Regions from separate parts of the Allobosea sp. PAMC 26642 genome, predicted to be linked through region 3. Evidence: predicted binding sites of a transcription regulator. Region 3 holds the regulator's gene; each other region holds the start of a gene.
What was found. The regulator PhoB, encoded in region 3, activates phosphate uptake and scavenging genes when phosphate is short. The targets are predictions, from matches to a motif close to TGTCATNNANCTGTCAT.
Positions count from the first base shown of each region.

Region 1: AXW83_RS03470 (bifunctional 2',3'-cyclic-nucleotide 2'-phosphodiesterase/3'-nucleotidase) is a predicted target of PhoB. The motif match lies at 1,353-1,369, and genes of this name have one in related genera.
Region 2: AXW83_RS09825 (UDP-2,3-diacylglucosamine diphosphatase) is a predicted target of PhoB. The motif match lies at 2,458-2,474, and genes of this name have one in related genera.

Region 1 is NZ_CP014301.1:729,428-736,212, reverse strand. It holds gene AXW83_RS03475 (MBL fold metallo-hydrolase) at 152-1,150, opposite strand; gene AXW83_RS03470 (bifunctional 2',3'-cyclic-nucleotide 2'-phosphodiesterase/3'-nucleotidase) at 1,418-3,373, shown strand; gene AXW83_RS03465 (hypothetical protein) at 3,390-3,827, opposite strand; gene motA (flagellar motor stator protein MotA) at 4,060-4,917, shown strand; gene AXW83_RS03455 (flagellar motor protein MotB) at 4,946-5,821, shown strand; gene AXW83_RS03450 (acyl-CoA dehydrogenase family protein) at 6,038-6,785, opposite strand, start outside.
Region 2 is NZ_CP014301.1:2,073,354-2,080,138, reverse strand. It holds gene AXW83_RS09840 (helix-turn-helix domain-containing protein) at 1-468, opposite strand, end outside; gene AXW83_RS09835 (DMT family transporter) at 573-1,496, opposite strand; gene AXW83_RS09830 (SDR family oxidoreductase) at 1,620-2,399, opposite strand; gene AXW83_RS09825 (UDP-2,3-diacylglucosamine diphosphatase) at 2,524-3,354, shown strand; gene AXW83_RS09820 (glycosyltransferase family 4 protein) at 3,354-4,472, shown strand; gene AXW83_RS09815 (cation:proton antiporter domain-containing protein) at 4,411-6,201, opposite strand; gene AXW83_RS09810 (AAA family ATPase) at 6,416-6,785, shown strand, end outside.
Region 3 is NZ_CP014301.1:4,501,850-4,508,634, reverse strand. It holds gene phoU (phosphate signaling complex protein PhoU) at 26-745, shown strand; gene phoB (phosphate regulon transcriptional regulator PhoB) at 872-1,570, shown strand; gene AXW83_RS21570 (aldo/keto reductase) at 1,667-2,605, shown strand; gene polA (DNA polymerase I) at 2,790-5,831, shown strand; gene AXW83_RS21560 (O-antigen ligase family protein) at 5,990-6,785, shown strand, end outside.

The sequences.
Region 1 (6,785 bases), 1.7 Mb from region 3:
CGGTCTTCGGCCCGAAGAACCGCGCAATGCGGCAGCTCTTCGGGCCAGTCGAGGGAAAACGCGGCTATTCCGGCTTCGGTGCGGTCGGGCGAGCGGCGCAAGCGCATGGGCGCGACCCATGACGGTGCCGCGTCCTCTGAGGAGTTAAGCGTCAGCCCCGCAGCATATCCATCGGCGCGGCATAATAGCGGAAGCCATCGCCTGCCTTGGCGAGATTGCCGAAACCCGGCCAGGCGAAGTGATAGGACATCACCGGCGTCTTGTTCTCGGCCAGCGAGGTCAGCAGGCGCACACGCGACTGCACCGCCTGTTTGGGATCGCTGTCATAGGCGAATTCGAGGCGTGGATTTTCGGTGAGCAGCACTGCGTGATGGGTCAGATCGCCGAGGAAGGCGAAGGATTTCCCGCCTGAACTGACGTTGAAGATGTGATGGCCGGCCGTGTGCCCGGGCGCGGCGATCGCGGTAACGCCCGGCAAGAACTCCTGCTCGTCTTTGAAGAACACGATCCTGTCGCGCACCGGCATCAGGTTTTTGCGGGCGTGCTCGACAAAAGCCTTGAGCGGCCCGCCGAGCTTGCTCTCATCGGTCCAGAAGTCGAGATCGGTCTGGCTGAGATAGATCTGCGCGTTCGGGAAGTTCGCCTTGCCCTCGGCACTGCAGATGCCGCCGATATGATCGATATGGGCATGGCTGCAAACGATGGCGTCGATGTCGGCAGGCGCGATTCCGGCCTCTTTCATGCTCGCGAGCAGGCGCCCCGTCGTCGGGCCGAAGGCCTTCGAGAAGCCCATGCCGGTGTCGAACATGACGAGCCGGTCACCGAAATTCACGATCGGGATGTTCTGCTCCAGAACGACGTTGTCCTTCGGCAGGAAGCTCGTCTCGAGCATCTTGTAGACGGTCTCCTTCGGCACGCCGACGAAATTTGTGCCGGGATCGCCGAGCGGAAGCGGCCCGTCGGAGACGACGGTGACCTCGGCCTGGCCGAGGCCGAAGCGGTAGAAATACGGCGCCTGATCCTTCGCGAGCGGAGCCTTGGCGAACGCCTGCGAACCGAGCGGGAGGGCCGCGCCGGCAGCGAGCGCGGCGGCACCGCCCAGAAAGCCGCGGCGGCTGGACCCGGGTACGACGATCGAATGGCTGGGCATGGCAATTCCTCCTGAGGGATGGGTCCGGCGTTGCCCGCCGGTCGTCTTGTCGATGGGGCGGGCCGACCGCCTGCTACGGTCCTGCGATGAGCCCGGCCTTCCCAAAGATGCACCTGCCTGAAGGACCGGGGCAATCCCCCTTCGCTCGATCGGAGATCGATAAAGCCGGGCGGCCGGCATGATCCTGCCCGCATCTTCGGCGTGTCATGAGCCTGCCGCAGTGCTAGCGTTTTAGCAGCGCTATCCGCATGATCAGGAGCCCATACGATGGCAGGCGACACGCAGTTCAACCGCCGCGACACGCTGAAGGCGGGCGCCGTCATCGCGGCCAGTGCCGCCCTGCCCTCCGGGCTCGCAGCGCAGGCGCCGGCGCGGATGAAACTGCGATTGCTGGAAACCACCGATCTGCACGTCAATGTCGTGCCTTATGATTATTTCCGCGATGCGGCCGACGATACGGTCGGGCTCGCCAAGACCGCGACGCTGATCAAGGCGGCACAGGCCGAGGCGAAGAACAGCCTGCTGTTCGACAATGGCGACTTCCTGCAGGGCTCCTCGCTGGGCGACTACATCGCCTACAAGAAGGGGCTGAAGGCCAGCGAGACGCACCCGATCATCGCCGCGATGAACGCCCTGCCCTATGCCTGCGGCACGCTCGGCAACCACGAATTCAACTACGGGCTGGAGTTCCTCGAAAACGGCCTGGCCAAGGCCGAGTTCCCGCTGGTCTGCGCCAATGTCGAGCGGGTCGGCGGGGCGCCGCTGGTCGATCCCTGGCGGCTGTTCGAGCAGAGCTTCGAGGACGAGGCCGGCCAGAAGCACATCCTCAAGATCGGCGTGATCGGCTTCGTGCCGCCGCAGATCATGCAATGGGACAAGGCCAATCTCGACGGCAAGCTGGTCGCCACCGACATCGTCGATGCGGCGAGCAAGCATCTGCCAGAGCTGATGAAATCGACGCCCGACATCGTCATCGCCTTGTGCCATTCCGGCATCGCCGGCGGCGAGCGCAAGGGCATGGAGGAGAATGCGGCGCTGTATCTGGCGAAGCTCGACGGAATCGACGTCATCCTGACCGGACACCAGCATCTCGTCTTCCCCGGCGGCAAGGCCTTCGACGGGATTGCCGGGGTCGACAACGTCAGGGGCTCGCTGCATGGCAAGCCGGCCTGCCAGCCCGGCTTCTGGGGCTCGCATCTCGGCATCCTCGACCTCGACCTGGAGAAGCACGGCGAGCGCTGGCGCATCGCCGATTTCAAGGTCGAGCCGAAGCCGATCTACGAGCGCACGCCCGACCGAAAGATCGTGCCGAAAGCGGCGGCCGAGCCCTCGGTGCTGGCCGCCGTCAAGGCCGACCACGAGGCGACGCTGATCTATATGCGCGAGCCGGTCGGCGCGACCGCCTCGCCGATCAACAGCTTCTTCGCGCTGGTGGCCGACGATCCGTCAGTGCAGATCGTCGCCGAGGCGCAGATTGCCTATGGTAAGGGGCTGATGGCGCAGACGCAGTGGAAGGCGCTGCCGGTGCTATCGGCGGCGGCGCCGTTCAAATCGGGCGGTCGGGCGGGGCCGGCTTTCTTCACCGATATTCCGGCGGGACCGCTGGCGCTGAAGAACATCGCCGACATCTATCTCTACCCGAATACCGTGCAGATCGTGAAGGTGACGGGCGCGCAGCTGCGTGAATGGCTGGAGCGATCGGCGGGCATCTTCAACCGCATCGATCCGGCCAAAACCGATGAACAGCCGCTGATCAATCCCGGCTTCCCGGCCTTCAACTTCGACGTGATCGACGGCGTGACCTACCATATCGATGTGACGCAAGCCTCGCGCTATGATAGCGACGGCAAGCTGATTGCTCCGCAAGCGCACAGGATCATCGATCTCGCCTTCGAGGGCCAGCCGATCGACGAGAGCGCGCAATTCATCGTCGTGACCAACAATTATCGCGCCTCGGGCGGCGGCAATTTCCCCGGCACCAAGACGACGGTGGTGTTGGAAGCGCCCGATCTCAACCGCGACGTGATCGTGCGCTACATCCTCGACAAGAAGACGATCGAGCCGAAGGCCGACGGCAACTGGTCGCTTGCCCCCCTGCCGGCTGGGGTAAACGTGACCTTCGTGACCTCGCCTGCCGCGGCCGGCAAGCTGCCGGAAGGATTGAAGGCAGAGGCCGTGGGCGATGGCGGCGAGGGATTTGCCAAGTATCGGCTGAAGGGATGACGAGACGCGCAGCGGCCTAGCCGACCGGCGTACTGCGCTGCGCCTCAAGAAGGCCATGCGCGGTCTCGACGATGCGTTCGACGCTGACAATCTCACCCGCTTCAGGATCGAAACAGACGCCGTCATGGCCGGCGACCAGGGCTGCGGCGAACACGAATGCGAAAGCGCCTTCGAGGAAGCTGCCGCCCCAGGAGAACGCGACGATGCGTGCGATCGAGCCCGCGCGCTCGCCGAAGGCCTCGGCCATGTCCGGGTCGCGCAAGGGATCGACGATCTGGATTTCGGCGCCTGCCCGCTCGCCGGCGAGGCCGCTCGGGAGAAAGCCGTCGAGATCGTCGAACTCCATCGCGTCGGGCAGATCGAGCTCGAAGCCCAGGCTTCGCGCCCCGGTCACAATCCCCGCTGCCGTGACGACCTCTCCGGCCGGCAGCGCAACCCAAAGCTCCATCGACATTTTCACCTCCCCAGGATCATAATCTGTTCATTATTTGTTCTCCGACACCCCGTGTCAATAGGGTGTTGCTAGGCCTACCCTGCCTCCCCAGGCCTCAAAGCCGTGGCCGGAGGACGACGCTTACAAACCTGCGGGCCAATGGTTCTAAACTCGCCGTTAACCTTGATCGGTCATTCGGATCAGTAGTGGCTTCGCGCGGGCTGTACCTGCTGCGGCGCAAGAGTGGCAAACCATGCGGCTGATCGTCGGCACAATCATCGTCTTCGTCTGCGTCTTCGGCAGCTACGCGGCTATGGGTGGCCACCTCGAGGTCCTTTGGCAGCCGTACGAGTATGTTATCATTCTCGGTGCAGCGATCGGTGCCTTCATCATCGGCAACCCCGCGCCGGTGCTCAAGGCCGTGCCCTCCATGCTCGGCATGCTCGTGAAGGGCCCCAAGTACAAGCAGAAATGCTATGTCGAACTGCTGGGGATGCAGTATTCATTGTACAAGCTTGTGAGGCAGAAGGGCCTGCTCGCGATCGAGCAGCACATTGAAAGTCCGAGCGAGTCGACGCTGTTCAACGCCTTCCCGACTTTTGCAGCGAACCATCATGCGGTCGAGTTCGTCTGCGACTACATGCGCATGGTGTCGCTTGGCGCCAACAACGTTCACGAGATAGACGCGCTCATGGACGAGGAACTGGAAACGCACCACCAGGAGCAGGAGCGTCTCGTTTCGGCCATGCAGTCGCTCGCCGACGGAACACCGGCGCTCGGCATCGTCGCCGCCGTGCTCGGCGTGATCAAGACGATGGGGGCGATCAAAGAGCCGCCGGAGGTGCTGGGACATCTGATCGGCGGCGCGCTCGTAGGCACCTTCTTCGGCGTCTTCGTCGCCTACGGCTTCTTCGGGCCCATGGCGCAGTCGCTCAAGGGCCTCTTCGAGGCGGAATCCAAGTACTACCTTTCACTCAAGGCGGGCCTCCTCGCCCATATCAGCGGCCAGCCGCCGGTGATGGCGGTAGAATTTGCCCGCAAGGCTCTGATGAGCGACGTCCGCCCGACCTTCAGCGAAGTGGAAGCGGCAACCGCCGCTCTGCCCGCCTAGATCTGATCCAACCTCCAGTAGGAACTCGATGGACAAGCCTATCCAGCCGATTATCATCAAGAAGGTCAAGAAGGCCGCTCATGCGCACCACGGCGGGGCCTGGAAGATCGCCTATGCGGACTTCGTGACCGCCATGATGGCGTTCTTTCTGCTGATGTGGCTGATCAGCATGACGACGCAGGAGCAGAAGAACGGCCTTGCGGAATACTTCGCGCCGACGACTGCTCTGAGTCCCAGCGCCAGTGGCGCTGGCGGCATGCTGATGGGCACCGCCCTGGACACGTCAGGCAAAAAGTCTTCGGCGCCCCGCGACACGGCGAAGGGCACCACCAAGCAGGAGGACGGAGCGCAACGGACCAGCTTGGGCCGCGCCAACGACCGCGAGGTCAGCCGCCCGGCTGCCAACGAGCAGGCCAACCACAGCGCCATAGCCAGCATCCGTCAGGCGCTCCAGAAGATGCCCGAAATTGCCGAGCTGTCGCGCAACATCGTGATCGAGCCGACCAAGGATGGGGTAGACGTTTCCCTCGTGGACCAGGACGGCCGCTCCATGTTCCCCGAGGGCTCGGTCCAGCCCTACGAGCGCACCCGTCTCGTGCTGGAGGCGATCGCGCCCACCCTGCGCCGGCTGCCCAACCGCCTGTCCGTCACCGGCCATACGGCCGCCGCGCGCCCGGGCTCGGTGCGGGCCGTCGAACCCTGGAGCCTCACCACCGGGCGCGCGCTCGCCGTGTTCGAGATCCTGTCGGGTGCCGGGCTCCCCAGCGACGGCTTCGTTTCCGTGGCGGGACGCGCCGACACCGAGCCGGTCTCCCCCGACAATCCCTACCTCGCGCCGAACCGACGGGTGACGATCACGCTGCTCAATGCGGAGCCGCCGCTGCCCCCGAACCTCTTTCGCTGACGACAAGGCGCCTCGGCCGCCTCAGAGTCCGTTTGAGACTGAGCGCAGTGGCTGGCACGACGCAAGAGGCTGACCATTGCGACGCGGATCATGGCCTCACCGTTGATTCGCTCGTGAACCGAGACGCCCCGCAGCGGACATTATTGAAGTCCGGACAGGGCCAACTCCCATCGCCAGACATTGACCGTCCAATGCCTCAGACGCGTCGAAACCTGCTTACCCCTCCACCAATCTCCGTGCGATCACCTGCGCCTGGATCTCCGCCGCGCCCTCAAAGATGTTCAGGATGCGGGCGTCGCAGAGGACGCGGCTGATGGCGTATTCCAGAGCGAAGCCGTTACCGCCATGGATCTGCAGGGCGTTGTCGGCCGCGGCCCAGGCGACGCGGGCGCCCAGCAGTTTTGCCATACCGGCCTCCAGATCGCAGCGGCGCTCGGCGTCCTTCTCGCGGGCGGCGAAATAGGTCAGCTGGCGGGCGATCAGGATTTCCACCGCCATCATGGCGAGCTTGTCGGCGACACGCGGGAAGGCGATCAGCGGTTTGCCGAACTGGATGCGGTCCTGGGCATATTTCAGCCCAAGATCGAAGGCCGATTGCGCGACGCCCACCGCGCGTGCCGCCGTCTGGATGCGGGCCGCCTCGAAGGTCTGCATCAACTGCTTGAAGCCCTGGCCCTCGACGCCGCCGAGCAGGTTTTCCGTCTTCACCTCGAAACCGTCGAAGGCGAGTTCGTATTCCTTCATGCCGCGATAGCCGAGCACCTCGATCTCGCCGCCGGTGAGGCCTGAGACCGGGAACGGGTCCTCGTCGGTGCCGCGCGGCTTTTCGGCGATCAGCATGGAGAGGCCGCGATAGCCGGCGGCGTCCGGGTCGGTGCGGACCAGCAGCGTCATGATGTCGGCGCGGACGGGATGGGTGATCCAGGTCTTGTTGCCGGAGACCTTCCAGACGGCCGCATCCCCC
Region 2 (6,785 bases), 2.4 Mb from region 3:
TTCGCCCGACGTCACAGAGAGCGATTCGATCGAGCCGCGCTGATGCCCTTCGGAGTCGAGTTCGCCGCCGGCTTCCGACTGGACATCGTACCATTGCAGCCATTCGACCGTCTTGATCCAGCCGATGATGGCAAGCCTGAGCTTGCCGTCTTCCGAAACCAGGATCGGCGTGTCGGCCTTGGCCGTCTTGTCGATGAAGGATTCTTCCTCGCCGCTGGAGAGCACGCGCTCGATCGAGATGTCGAGCGCCTGCGACAGGCGCCAGATCGTCGCCAAAGTCGGGTTCGTCTCATTGCGCTCGATCTGGCTGATGATCGACTTGGCGACGCCGGACTGTTCGGCAAGCTCCGAAAGCGAGAGGTTGTAGGCCTTGCGCAGGCGCTGGATCGTCTTGCCGAGCTGGCCCGAAATCACCTGGGCGCCCGATTCGAGTTCCCGGCCTACCCTCTCCCTGGTCTCGATTCCCATGCCGTTCGATCGACCTCATCCGCGTGGATCGTTTGCGGAAGCGAACGATCGTTTGACTTAAAGGACTTTGCCCGTTCCGGGACGATCGGGCAAGCCGGACCCGGTCAGGTCGCGCGCGGCGGTCCGACCTCGCGCTGCTCGCGCTTGAGCAGGCCGAGCTGCTGTTCGCGCAGGATCACGTAAATGCCCGACGCGATGACGATGGTGGCCCCGATCAGTACCGTGCTGACCGGCCAATCGCCGAAGACGAACCAACCGATGGCGATCGCCCAGAGCATGGTCGAGTATTCGAAGGGGGCGATCAGCGAGGCGTCGCCGTAGCGATAGGCCTGCACCAGGAAAATCTGGCCGAGGCCGCCCAAAATGCCGATTGCGACCATCATCAGTGCATCCTGCCAGCCGGGCATGTGCCAGCCGAGCACGATGGTCGACAGGCCCAGCAGGCTCGTCATGATCATGAAATAGAACACGATGGCGCCGGTTTTCTCGGTACGCGTCAGCATCCGCACCTCGATCGAGGCGAATGCGGAGCAGCAGGCGCCGGCAAGGCCGATTGCCGCACCGAAGGCCGGTCCCGGTGCCAGCCCCTGACCGACGCCGCTCATATAAGGCGCCAGCATGATCAGAACGCCGACGAAGCCGATGGTGACCGCGCTCCAGCGATAGATCCGCACGCGCTCCTTCAGGATCACGGCCGCGAGCACCACGACCGCCAGAGGGGCGGCATAACCGATCGCGACCGAATCGGAGAGCGGCAGGAATTGCAGCGAGGTGAAGCCGCAGAACATCCCCGTCGAGCCGATGACGCCGCGCTTGAGATGGCCGCGCAGATTGTCTGTCTTCAGCGCCTGAATCACGGGACCCTGCCATGCGAGCCAGATCAACAGCGGGATCATCGCGAAGAACGAGCGCACGAATACGATCTCACCCGTCGGATAGCGGGCCGAGATCGCTTTCACTCCGGCCGACATCAGCGTGAAGACCAAGGCGGAGACGAGTTTGAGGCTGATGCCGAGAAGGGGAGACAACGGACCGGTGCGGCGGGAGGAGGGACAGGGTCTTCTACAAGACCGCGTCCTTAGACCATGCCGGGCGTGCGACTCAAAGCGTCGAGTCTGCAACCCTGACCGGCGGCGGGCGGGACGGGCAGTTCAGAAGCTGCCCCTGAACACGCCGCCGTCGATCAGGAGGTTCTGTCCCGTGATGTAGCCGGCATGGGCACTGGCGAGGAAGGCGCAGACATTGCCGAACTCCTCCGCCGTGCCGAAGCGGCCGGCCGGGATCTCGGTCTGGCGCGCGGCGGCGAAAGCCTCCGGCGTCACGCCCTTCAGCGCGGCCATCCGGGTCGTCGAACTCTTCAGCCGGTCGGTGTCGAAGGCGCCGGGCAGGACGTTGTTGATGGTGACGTTGGCATGGGCCACCTCCCGCGCGACGCCGGAAAGGAAGGCGGTGAGGCCCGCGCGCGCCGCCGAGGAGACGTCGAGCCCCGTCAGCGGCGTCAGCACGCTGGAAGAGGTGATGTTGACGATCCGGCCGAAGCGTCGCGCGATCATGCCGTCGACGACGCGCTGCACCAGTTCCAGCGGCGTCGCCATGTTCTGCACGACGCCCTCCAGAAGCGCCTCACGGGAGACCTCGCGAAACGGTTTGGGCGGAGGGCCGCCATTGTTGTTGATCAGGATGTCGGGCTCGGGAGCGGCCGCGAGCAGGGCGTCCTGGCCCGCCCTGGTCGAGACATCGGCGACGACGGAAAGGACCGTGGCACCGGTCGTGGCACGAATCTGGCTGGCTGTCGCCTCGAGCGTGGCCGCATCGCGGCCATTGATCACGACAGTGCACCCGGCCTCGGCCAGCGCTTGCGCGCAGCCGCGGCCGAGGCCCTTGCTGGAGGCGCAGATGATGGCCGTACGGCCTGAGATTCCAAGATCCATCAAACTTCTCCGAAAACTGCTCGCCTCGCGGCCGACCGAAGATACGGATTGGTGGTTCCGTCATCAAAGCGCAATGCAAATCAGACACATGCCGCAAGCATCGCAACGGGATGGGCAGGCGGGCATGGGCGACGAAGACGAGGCCAAGCAGGTTCGCAGCATCTTCATCTCCGATCTGCATCTGGGTACGCGCGGCGCCCAGGCAGATCTGGTTCTCGAATTCCTGCGCTCCTACGACGCGCCGCAAATCTATCTCGTCGGCGACATCATCGATGGCTGGCGGCTGAAGAGCGGCTGGTATTTTCCGCAATCGCACAACGACGTCATCCAGAAGCTGCTGCGCAAGGTCCGCAAGGGCTCGAAGCTGATCTACGTCACGGGCAACCACGACGATTTCCTGCGCGACTTCACCGGGCTGCATTTCGGCGGCATCGCGTTGGTCGACGAGATCATCCACGAGACCGCCGACGGCAAGCGCCTGCTCGTCATCCATGGCGACCTGTTCGATCTCGTCGTGCGCAACGCCAAATGGCTCGCGCTGCTGGGCGACTGGGCTTACACGCTGGCGCTTGCCTCCAACACGATCGTCAACAAGGCGCGCCGGCTGGTCAATCTGCCGCATTGGTCGCTCTCGGCCTGGGCCAAGCTCAAGGTCAAGAACGCGGTCAACTATATCGGCGAGTTCGAGAGCTGCCTCGCAGCCGAGGCGCGACGCCACAATGCCGACGGGGTGGTTTGCGGTCATATCCACCATGCCGCCTTCCGCGAGATCGAGGGGCTGACCTACATCAACACCGGCGACTGGGTCGAAAGCTGCACGGCGGTGGTCGAGCATCATGACGGGCGCTTCGAGATGATCCGCTGGCCGCAATACCGGCTGAAGGGCGAGGCGCCGGTGCCGATCGTGGTGCCGACGCGGCCGGAGCCTGTTCCGGCGCTCGCCGAGGCCGTCTGATGCGGGTCCTGATCGCGACCGACGCCTGGCGGCCCCAGATCAACGGGGTCGTGCGGTCGCTGGAGCGAATGGTCGAGGCGGGGCCGCAATTCGGCGTGACGCCGCAGATGCTGACGCCCGAAGGCTTCCGGCAGGTCGGCCTGCCGAGCTATCCCGACATCCGCATCGCGCTTGCGACGCGGCGCGCGGTGGCGCGGCGCATCGCCGATTTCGGGCCCGACCATATCCATATCGCGACCGAAGGCCCGATCGGCTGGCTGACGCGAGCGGTCTGCCTGGCTCAGAAGCGACCCTTCACCACCAGCTACCACACGCGCTTCCCGCAATATGTCGCGGCGCGCTGGCCGATCCCCGAACGCTGGAGCTATCGCTTCCTGAAGCGTTTCCATGGCCCAGCCGCTGCGGTGATGGTCTCGACCGCCACGGTCGAGGACGAGCTGCGCTCGCATGGCTTCGAGAAGATCGTTCGCTGGGGGCGTGGCGTCGATCTCGCACTGTTCCATCCGCGTCCGGCGAGCGTCCTCGATCTGCCGCGACCGATCTTCCTCAGCGTCGGGCGGGTCGCTGTCGAAAAGAACCTCGAGGCCTTCCTGTCGCTCAGGCTGCCGGGCAGCAAGGTCGTGGTCGGCGACGGCCCGGCGCGGGCCGATCTGCAGCGTGCGTTTCCGGATGTGACCTTCCTGGGCACGCGCGAAGGCGAGGATCTGGCGGCGATCTACGCCTCGTCGGACGTGTTCGTCTTTCCGAGCCTGACCGACACCTTCGGGATCGTGCTGCTGGAGGCGGCTGCGAGCGGCCTGCCGGTTGCGGCCTTCCCGGTGCAGGGGCCGAGCGACGTCTTCGCCGGCAGCGGGGCGGCCGTGCTGAATGAGGATCTGCGGGCCGCCGCGCTCTCGGCGCTGCGAATTCCGCGCGAAGCCTGCCAGGCGCTCGCCGCCAGTTACAGCTGGCAACGCAGTGCCGAGCAGTTCTACGGCCATATCCGCCGCGTCGCGCAGCCGGCCGGGCCGTCTCCGCGCAGCGAGCCGGCGCCTGCAGGCGCCACGGCGCAGTGTCTCACAGCCTTCGAGAACGCTCGTCTCGCGGCAGCGACCGGGCCTGAGGGCCTGCCGGCTTGAGCTCCGCGCGGTAGATGTCGCGCCGCTCATGCACCGAGGCGATGACGAGGCCCATCGGCACGCCGAGACCGACGAGGGCCGCTTCCGATAATTGCAGGCTGGCCTCGATCGTCTCGGGCACCGCGTCGTTGACGCCGATCTCGTAGAGATGGCGGGCATGGGCCGCGTCCCGGGCGCGCGCCACGATGACCAGATCGGGCCGAAGCGCGCGGGCGGCGAGCACGGTCTCGTCGACGACGCGTGAATTGTTGATCGAGACGATCAGCGCGGTGGCCTCCTCGAGGCCGCACATGCGCAGGAAATCGGGGCGGGTGGCGTCGCCGAAGAAGGCCGGCCGGCCGGCGCGACGCTGGGCCGCGATCACCGAGGGATCGGAGTCGACCACGATATAGGGCTTGCGGTGTTCCTCCAGCATGGAACTGACCAGCCTGCCGACACGGCCGCAGCCGACGACGATGGCGCGGGCCGAATGGTCGTCCGGCGGCAGGATCTTTGCTTCGTCAGGCAGCGCCGCGGGCACCGTCAGATTGAGCGACCAGGCGCGCGCCAGCTTCGCCAGGAACGGCAGGGCGATCATGGTCAGCGAGACTGAGGCGAGCACGAGGCTGGCAGCGTTCGGCGCGAGCAGTTTTGCCGCGACCGCGCCGCCGATCAGCACGAAGGCGAATTCGCCGCCCGGACCGATCATGATCGCGGTTTCGAGCGATGTCGCCGGCGACAGCCGGAAGCGGCGCGCGAGCGAGAAGACGATCAGCGACTTTGCGGCAAAGAGGCCGATCGCGATGCCCAGAATGATGAAGGGATGTGCTGCCAGTTCGGCCGGGTTCACGCCCATGCCGACCGTCAGGAAGAAGACGCCGATCAGCAGGGACTTGAACGGCTCGATGGTGACCTCGATGGCGCGGCGATACTCCGTCTCGGCCAGCAGTAGGCCGGCGATGAAGGCGCCCAGTCCCATGGACAGGCCGGCGGCGGCCGCGATCAGCCCGGTGCCGAGCGCGATCAGCAGGGTGGCAGCCATGAAGCTCTCGGAGGAATCGGTCGAGGCGACAAGCCGAAACAGCGGCCGCAGCGCCAGACGGCCGATCACCACGATCGCGGCGATGGCGCCGAAGGCCTGGACCAGGGCCTGGGCGAGGCCGGCCAGCAGCGATGCGCCTTCCGCTTGCGCGCTCAGCACGCTGACCAGAAAGAGCAGCGGGATGACCGCGATGTCCTGGCAGAGCAGGATGGCGAAACTGGCGCGGCCGGCCGAGGAGGTCATGCGGCGCTTGGCCGAGAGCAGTTCGACGACCATCGCGGTCGACGACAGCGCCAGGGCGAAGCCGATGATCACCGACGCCGCCGCCGGCTGGCCGAAGGCGAAGGCGAAGGTGCCGATGAACACCGCCGAGAGCACGACCTGCCCCAGCCCGAGCCCGAAGACGAGCCGCCGCATCGTCATCAGGCGCTCGAAGGAGAGCTCGAGCCCAATGACGAAGAGCAGGAAGGCGATGCCGAGTTCGGCAGGGCCGGCCAGCGCCTCCGCGCTGGACACGGTGATCGCGCTCAGGCCGGGGATGGAACCGGCGAGCCGGCCAAGTCCGAAGGGCCCGAGCACGGCGCCGCAGGCCATGAAGGCGACGACCGAATTGACCTTGAAGCGCTTGGCGAAGGGCACGATCACGCCCGCCGTGGCGAGCACGACGATGGCGTCACGATAGGCGGATGGATCGACGGTTCCGGCCAAGGCGAGTCCTGCTTGCGATTCGGGGATGAAAGTCTTGTGAAGCTTGCGGTTTGTACGCTTTCAAAACAATCGTTTGTCGTGTGTTCCCGGCACGAAACATGGCAGGCGGCGCTTGTGCCGCATCATCGCTGCACAGGGCGGGATCGCGGAAATGCGGTTTCCCGATCGCCGGTTCCTGGGCTAGCGTCCGCCCCACCGATCAGAAGGACCGTCCATGCGCTTTGCCGGCACCGAGAACTACGTCGCCACCGAGGATCTGACCGTTGCCGTCAATGCCGCGATCCGGCTGGAGCGTCCGCTGCTGGTCAAGGGCGAGCCCGGCACCGGCAAGACCGTGCTCGCCGAGGAGATTGCCGCTGCCCTGAAGGCGCCGCTGATCACCTGGCACATCAAATCGACCACGAAGGCGCAGCAGGGGCTGTACGAATACGATGCCGTCAGCCGGCTGCGCGACAGCCAGCTCGGCGACAGCAGAGTCTCCGACATCGCCAACTACATCAAGCGTGGCAAGCTCTGGGAGGCCTTCGTCTCGGCCGAGCGGCCGGTGCTGCTGATCGACGAGATCGACAAGGCCGATATCGAGT
Region 3 (6,785 bases):
CCGCTCTGCACAGGGACACACGCCGATGACCGACCATATCGTCCGCTCCTACGACGCCGAACTTGAAGCGCTGCGCCGCAGCCTTGCCGAGATGGGCGGGATGTCCGAGCGTATGCTCGGCGATTCCACCGTGGCGCTGGTGCGCCGCGATACCGCGCTGGCCCAGAAGGTGATCAGCGCCGACCAGCGCCTCGACAACCTGCAGCGCGATGTCGAAGAACGCGCCGTGCTGACCATCGCGCGCCGCCAGCCGCTCGCCAACGATCTGCGCGAACTGATCTCGGCGATCCGCATCGCCTCCGACATCGAGCGCGTCGGCGATCTCGCCAAGAACATCGCCAAGCGCGCCGTGGCCATCTCCGGCCAGTTCCAGCCGCCGCACCGCGCCGTGGTCGGGCTGGAGCATATGAGCCGCCTCGTCCAGGCCCAGCTCAAGGACGTGCTCGACGCCTATGCCGCTGGGAACGAGCAGAAGGCGATGGAAGTCTGGCACCGCGACGGCGAGATCGACGCGCTCTACACCTCGCTCTTCCGCGAGTTGCTGACCTACATGATGGAAGATCCGCGCAACATCACCTTCTGCACGCATCTGCTGTTCTGCGCCAAGAACGTCGAGCGTATCGGCGACCACACCACCAACATCGCCGAGACGATCCATTATCTCGTCACCGGCGAGTCGCTGGACCTGAACCGGCCCAAGCTCGACACGACCGATATCAGCGTCGAGGCAGTGCTCGGGAGCTGACACCCGTCGCGTCATGGTCGGGCTTGACCCGACCATCTCGGACACCAGAGGGTTCTGGTGTGAGGGATTCTCGGGTCAATCCCGAGAATGACGCGCAGGGAACCGCCCAACATCTGGAAACCCGCCATGCCCGCACGCATCCTGATCGTCGAGGACGAGGAGCCGCTAACGCTGCTCCTGCGCTACAATCTCGAAGCCGAGGGCTTCGAGGTCGACAGCGTTGCGCGCGGGGACGATGCGGAGCTGCACCTGCGCGACAACACGCCCGATCTCGTGCTGCTCGACTGGATGCTGCCCGGCCTGTCGGGCATCGAGCTCTGCCGCCGCCTGCGGGCGCGGCGCGACACCGAGCGCGTGCCGATCATCATGCTGACGGCTCGCGGCGAGGAGACCGAGCGGGTGCGCGGTCTCGCCACCGGGGCCGACGACTATGTCGTCAAGCCGTTCTCTCTGCCCGAGCTGATCGCGCGCATTCAGGCGCTGCTGCGCCGGGCCAAGCCGGGCCACGTCGCGGGGCTGCTGGCAGCCGGCGATCTCGAACTCGACCGCACGACGCGGCGCGTGCGCCGCTCGGGTTCCGAGCTGCATCTGGGACCGACCGAGTTCCGGCTGCTCGAATTCCTGATGCAGGCGCCGGGCCGGGTCTATTCGCGCGCTCAGCTGCTCGACGCCGTCTGGGGCCGCGACGTCTATATCGACGAGCGCACTGTCGACGTCCATGTCGGACGCCTGCGCAAGGCGATCACGCCGGATAATACGAAAGACCCGCTGCGCACCGTGCGCGGCGCCGGCTACGCCTTCGACGAGACATTCGCTCGGGGGTGAGGCGTTCGCGTCGCGCGGCGGCCCTGCGTCCATGGCGATTGCGAACGGCGTCCGGGTCTGGTCCCTTGCATCATTCGCCATGAAGGACGCTTTCCCATGCTCACCCGCAATCTCGGTCGCTCCGGCCTTCGCGTTTCGCTCGTCGGCCTCGGCTGCAATAATTTCGGCGGCCGGATCGATGACGACGCGGCACGCAAGGTCGTCGATGCGGCGATCGAGAACGGCATCACTTTGTTCGATACCGCCGATGTCTACGGCAATCGCGGCGGCTCCGAGACCGTGCTCGGCCAGTTGCTCGGCGCGCGCCGCAAGGACATCGTGCTGGCGACGAAGTTCGGCATGGACATGAACGAAGCCGGCACGATGAAGGGCGGCTCGCGGCACTACATCATGAACGCGGTCGAGGCTTCGCTGAAGCGGCTGAAGACCGACTGGATCGACCTCTACCAGATTCATCGGCCCGACTCGCTGACCCCGATCGAGGAGACGCTGCGGACGCTCGAAGACCTGATCCGTCAGGGCAAGGTGCGCTATATCGGCTGCTCGAATTTCGCGCCTTGGCAGGTGGCGGATGCCGCCTGGACGGCGCGCGATCTGGGCGTTACCGGCTTCGCCTCGTGCCAGGACGAGTACAGCCTGCTCAAGCGTGGGGCCGAGAGCTACCTGCTGCCCGCCACCCGTCACTACGGCATGGGGCTCCTGCCGTATTTTCCGCTGGCCAACGGCCTTCTCACCGGCAAGTACAAGCGCAACGCCCCACTGCCGGAGGGCGCGCGCATGACGCGCGAGGCGCCGCGCGCTGCGGAAGTCCTGACCGACGCCAACTGGGACAAGACCGAGAAGCTGGCGGATTTCTGCGAGTCGCGGGGCCGGACGCTGGTCGAGCTCGCCTTCTCCTGGCTGGCGGCCCAGCCGGTGGTCTCCAGCGTGATCGCAGGCGCGACCAGGCCAGAGCAGATCGCGGCGAATGTGAAAGCAGCTGACTGGGTGCTGTCGCCCGAGGATCTGGCCGAGATCGATACGATCACGAAATAGGGCGCTACCGTCATTCTCGGGCGACGCGAAGCGCAGACCCGAGAATCTCAGGACGAGAAGGCACTGTCGAAGAGATGCTCGGGTCAAGCCCGAGCAGGACGCCATGGCCACTCCTGACAGCTTCTTGCGGATCGCGCCGCCTCTGCGATAGACCGCCCGGCGCCGGTTGCTTATGGTCCGCGCCATGAGCGAGACAGCCCCGAACGCCGCCGCCCCGGACCTCAAGCCCGGCGACCATCTCTTCCTGGTCGACGGCTCGAATTTCATCTTTCGGGCCTATTTCCAGTCGATCAACCAGGACCGGAAATACAATGCCCGCTCGGACGGGCTGCCCTCGGGCGCGGTGCGGCTGTTTGCCACCAAGCTCTTCCAGTTCGTCAAGGACGGCGTGCTCGGGGTGAAACCGACGCATCTCGCCATCATCTTCGACAAGTCGGAGAACTCGTTCCGCAAGGAGATCTACCCGGCCTATAAGGGTAACCGCTCCGAGCCGCCGCCGGACCTGATCCCGCAATTCCCGCTGATGCGCGCGGCGGTGCGGGCTTTCGGCCTGATCCCGGTCGAGCAGGATGTCTACGAGGCCGATGATCTGATCGCGACCTATGCAAGGCAGGCGCGCGAGGCCGGGGCCGACGTGCTGATCGTCTCGGCCGACAAGGATCTGATGCAGCTCGTGGGTCCGGGCGTGGCGATGTACGACCCCGCCTCCGGCGACGCTAAGAAGGGTGCCGGCTTCAGGCCCGAGCGCAAGATCGGCGAGCCGGAGGTGGTCGAGTATTTCGGCGTGATGCCCAACCGCGTGGTCGATGTGCAGTCGCTCGCAGGCGATGCGACCGACAATGTGCCCGGCGCACCCGGCATCGGCATCAAGACGGCAGCCCAGCTGATCGGCGAATATGGCGATCTCGATACGCTGCTGGCGCGCGCCGGCGAGATCAAGCAGCCCAAGCGGCGCGAGACGCTGACCAATCCCGAGATCGTCGAGAAGGTGCTGATGTCGCGCCGGCTCGTCAGCCTGGTCGATGACGTCAAGGTCGAGACGCCGCTGTCACATCTGACGCTGAGCCAGCCCGACCCGGCGCCGCTGATCGCTTTCCTCAAGGCGATGGAATTCACCACCATCACCAAGCGGGTGGGCGAGGCTTACGAGGCCGATGTCTCGGCGATCGAGGCCGATGCGGATTTGGCGCCCGGAGGCTCCCGTGCGGCCGAACTCAAGGCGCTTTATGTCGGCGCCGATGCGGCGGGCACCGGGCCGTCGCTCTCGCTGGCCGCCAGTGCGGCGGTGACGCAGCCCGGTGCGGCCACACCCGCGACCGACGGCGCGTCGACCCCAGCCGACCTCGCCGCCGCGCGCAAGAACCAGGCGCTGGCGCAGAAGATCGACCGCGCGAGCTATGAATGCGTGCGGACGCTTGCCGATCTGGAACGCTGGATCGGCTGGGCTTTTGAGGCTGGGGTCGTTGCGCTCGATACCGAGACCAGTGCGCTCGACGCGATGCAGGCCGATCTCGTCGGGATTTCGCTCGCGGTGGCGCCCGACAAGGCCTGCTACATCCCGCTGCAGCATCGCGGCGGCACGGATCTGTTCGGCGGCGGCATGCTGGAAGGGCAGATTCCGCTCGACGATGCGATCGCGGCGCTGAAGCCCCTGCTCGCCGATCCCGGCGTGCTCAAGGTCGGCCAAAACATCAAATACGACCTCGTGCTGCTGCAGCGCTACGGGTTCGTGGTGGCGCCGATCGACGACACGATGCTGATTTCCTACGCGCTCGATGCCGGCAGCAATTCGCATGGCATGGACAGGCTGTCGGAGCTGCATCTCGGCCATGAGACAATTACCTATGGCCAGGTTGCCGGCACCGGCAAGGCGCAGGTGAGCTTCGACAAAGTCGCGCTCGACAAGGCGACGGACTATGCCGCCGAGGATGCCGACGTGACGCTCCGGCTCTGGAGGGCGCTGAAGCCCCGGCTTGCGGCCGAGGGCAGGACCACCGTCTACGAGACGCTGGAGCGGCCTTTGATCGGCGTGCTTGCCCGCATGGAGGCGCGCGGCATTGCAATCGATCGGCAGATCCTGTCGCGGCTGTCGGGCGAGTTCGCGCAGTCTCTGGCGCGGCTCGAAGACGAAATCTACGAGATCGCAGGCGAGAAATTCACGATCGGCTCACCCAAGCAGCTTGGCGACATCCTGTTCGGCAAGATGGGGCTCGCCGGCGCCAAGAAGACCGCGACCGGCCAGTGGGCAACGGGTGCGGGCGTGCTCGAGGACCTCGCCGAGCAGGGCCATCCGCTGCCCTCGAAGATCCTGGAATGGCGCCAGCTCGCCAAGCTGAAATCGACCTACACCGACTCCCTGCCGGCCTATGTGAACCCGCAGACCCGGCGGGTGCACACCTCCTTCGCCCTGGCCGCGACGACGACCGGCCGGCTCTCCTCCTCAGAGCCGAACCTGCAGAACATCCCGATCCGCACCGAAGCCGGCCGCAAGATCAGGACGGCCTTCATTGCCGAAAAAGGCCACAAGCTGATCTCGGCCGACTACAGCCAGATCGAATTGCGCCTGCTCGCCCATATCGCCGAGATCCCGCAGCTGCGTCAGGCCTTCGCCGACGGGATCGACATCCATGCGATGACGGCGTCCGAAATGTTCGGCGTGCCGGTCGCCGGGATGCCGAGCGAGGTGCGCCGGCGCGCCAAGGCAATCAATTTCGGCATCATCTACGGCATTTCGGCCTTTGGCCTGGCCAACCAGCTCGGCATCGGGCGCGAAGAGGCGAGCGCCTATATCCGCAAATATTTCGAGCGCTTCCCCGGCATCCGCGACTACATGGACGCGACCAAGACCTTCGTGCGCGCCAACGGGCATGTCGAAACGATTTTCGGGCGTATCTGCCATTTCCCGGCGGTGGCCTCCAAGAATCCCTCCGAGCGGGCCTTCGTCGAGCGGCAGGCGATCAACGCGCCGATCCAGGGCTCGGCCGCCGACATCATCCGCCGGGCCATGATCCGGATGGAGGGCGCGCTGGCGGCGGCGAAGCTCGATGCCCGCATGTTGCTGCAGGTGCATGACGAACTGGTCTTCGAGGTCCCCGACGCCCAGGTCGAGGCGGCCCTGCCGGTCATCACCAGGGTGATGGTCGATGCACCGCATCCGGCGCTGCAGTTGCGCGTGCCGCTGCAGGTCGATGCAAGGGCTGCCGGCAACTGGGACGAGGCCCATTGACGGCATGGCCGGTGCCGGAAGCCGCGCGCGTTCCGGCAACCATACCGGCCGATTTCTGCTCTCGGCGAGTTGTCTTGCCTCGGAAACGGTGGCTCTGTTAAGTCACCTTCAGACATTCATGCCCAAGACGTGGCTCTTTCAGCAGGTGCTGGCAGGATATGGACACCGTTCGCAGCGCGGATGCCAATAATCTGGGACTGCTGCTGGCCGTGCTGGCGCCGGTCGCCGTGCTGTCGACCGCGATCGGGATTTTCGATCTCCAAGCAGGGCTGATCATCTTCGGGGCGATGGTCGTCCCGTTCCTGACCTATGCCGGCTACAAGGGTATTCTCGGCGAGACGAGCTTCGGTACCGTGCTGGCGGTCGCCCTGATCTTCGTCCTGTGCGCCAATTTTCGCTATCGCGAATATGGCGAGAAGAGCATCGATTTTCAGGTTGCGCTCAAGCTCTTGGCCATCATGGCCGTGATGGCCATATCGGCGTTTTCCTTCAAGCAGATCGTCAACAGGCTGTATCTGTACGGATTGTTCTACTGGTATCTGTTTCTGGGCTTTCTGGTCATCTCGTCTTTGTATTCGATGGCCCCGGCGCACTCCCTGACCTCGACGGTTTCGCTGATCGGGGGGTTCACCTTCCTGTGCTATTGCTGCGTCAAGTTCGGCTCCGAGCAGACGATCAAGATCGTGGTCTGGTCGGGAATGGTGATGGCCGTAGTTTCGCTGGTCGTCTACATCCTCTTCCCGTCCTTCGGGCGCATGAGCGACTGGTACGGCAACGAGTTCGTCGTGACGTCGCGGCTCCAGGGCATCTATGGTTCCTCGAACGGCGCGGGCTCCTCGGCAGCGACCGGGGCGTTCCTTGCGATGACGTTCTACGCCAAGCAGAAATCGGCGTCCCGGCTGGTCCTTTACGGCGGAACCTTGGCGATGCTGCTGTGCATGGTGCTCAGCAACA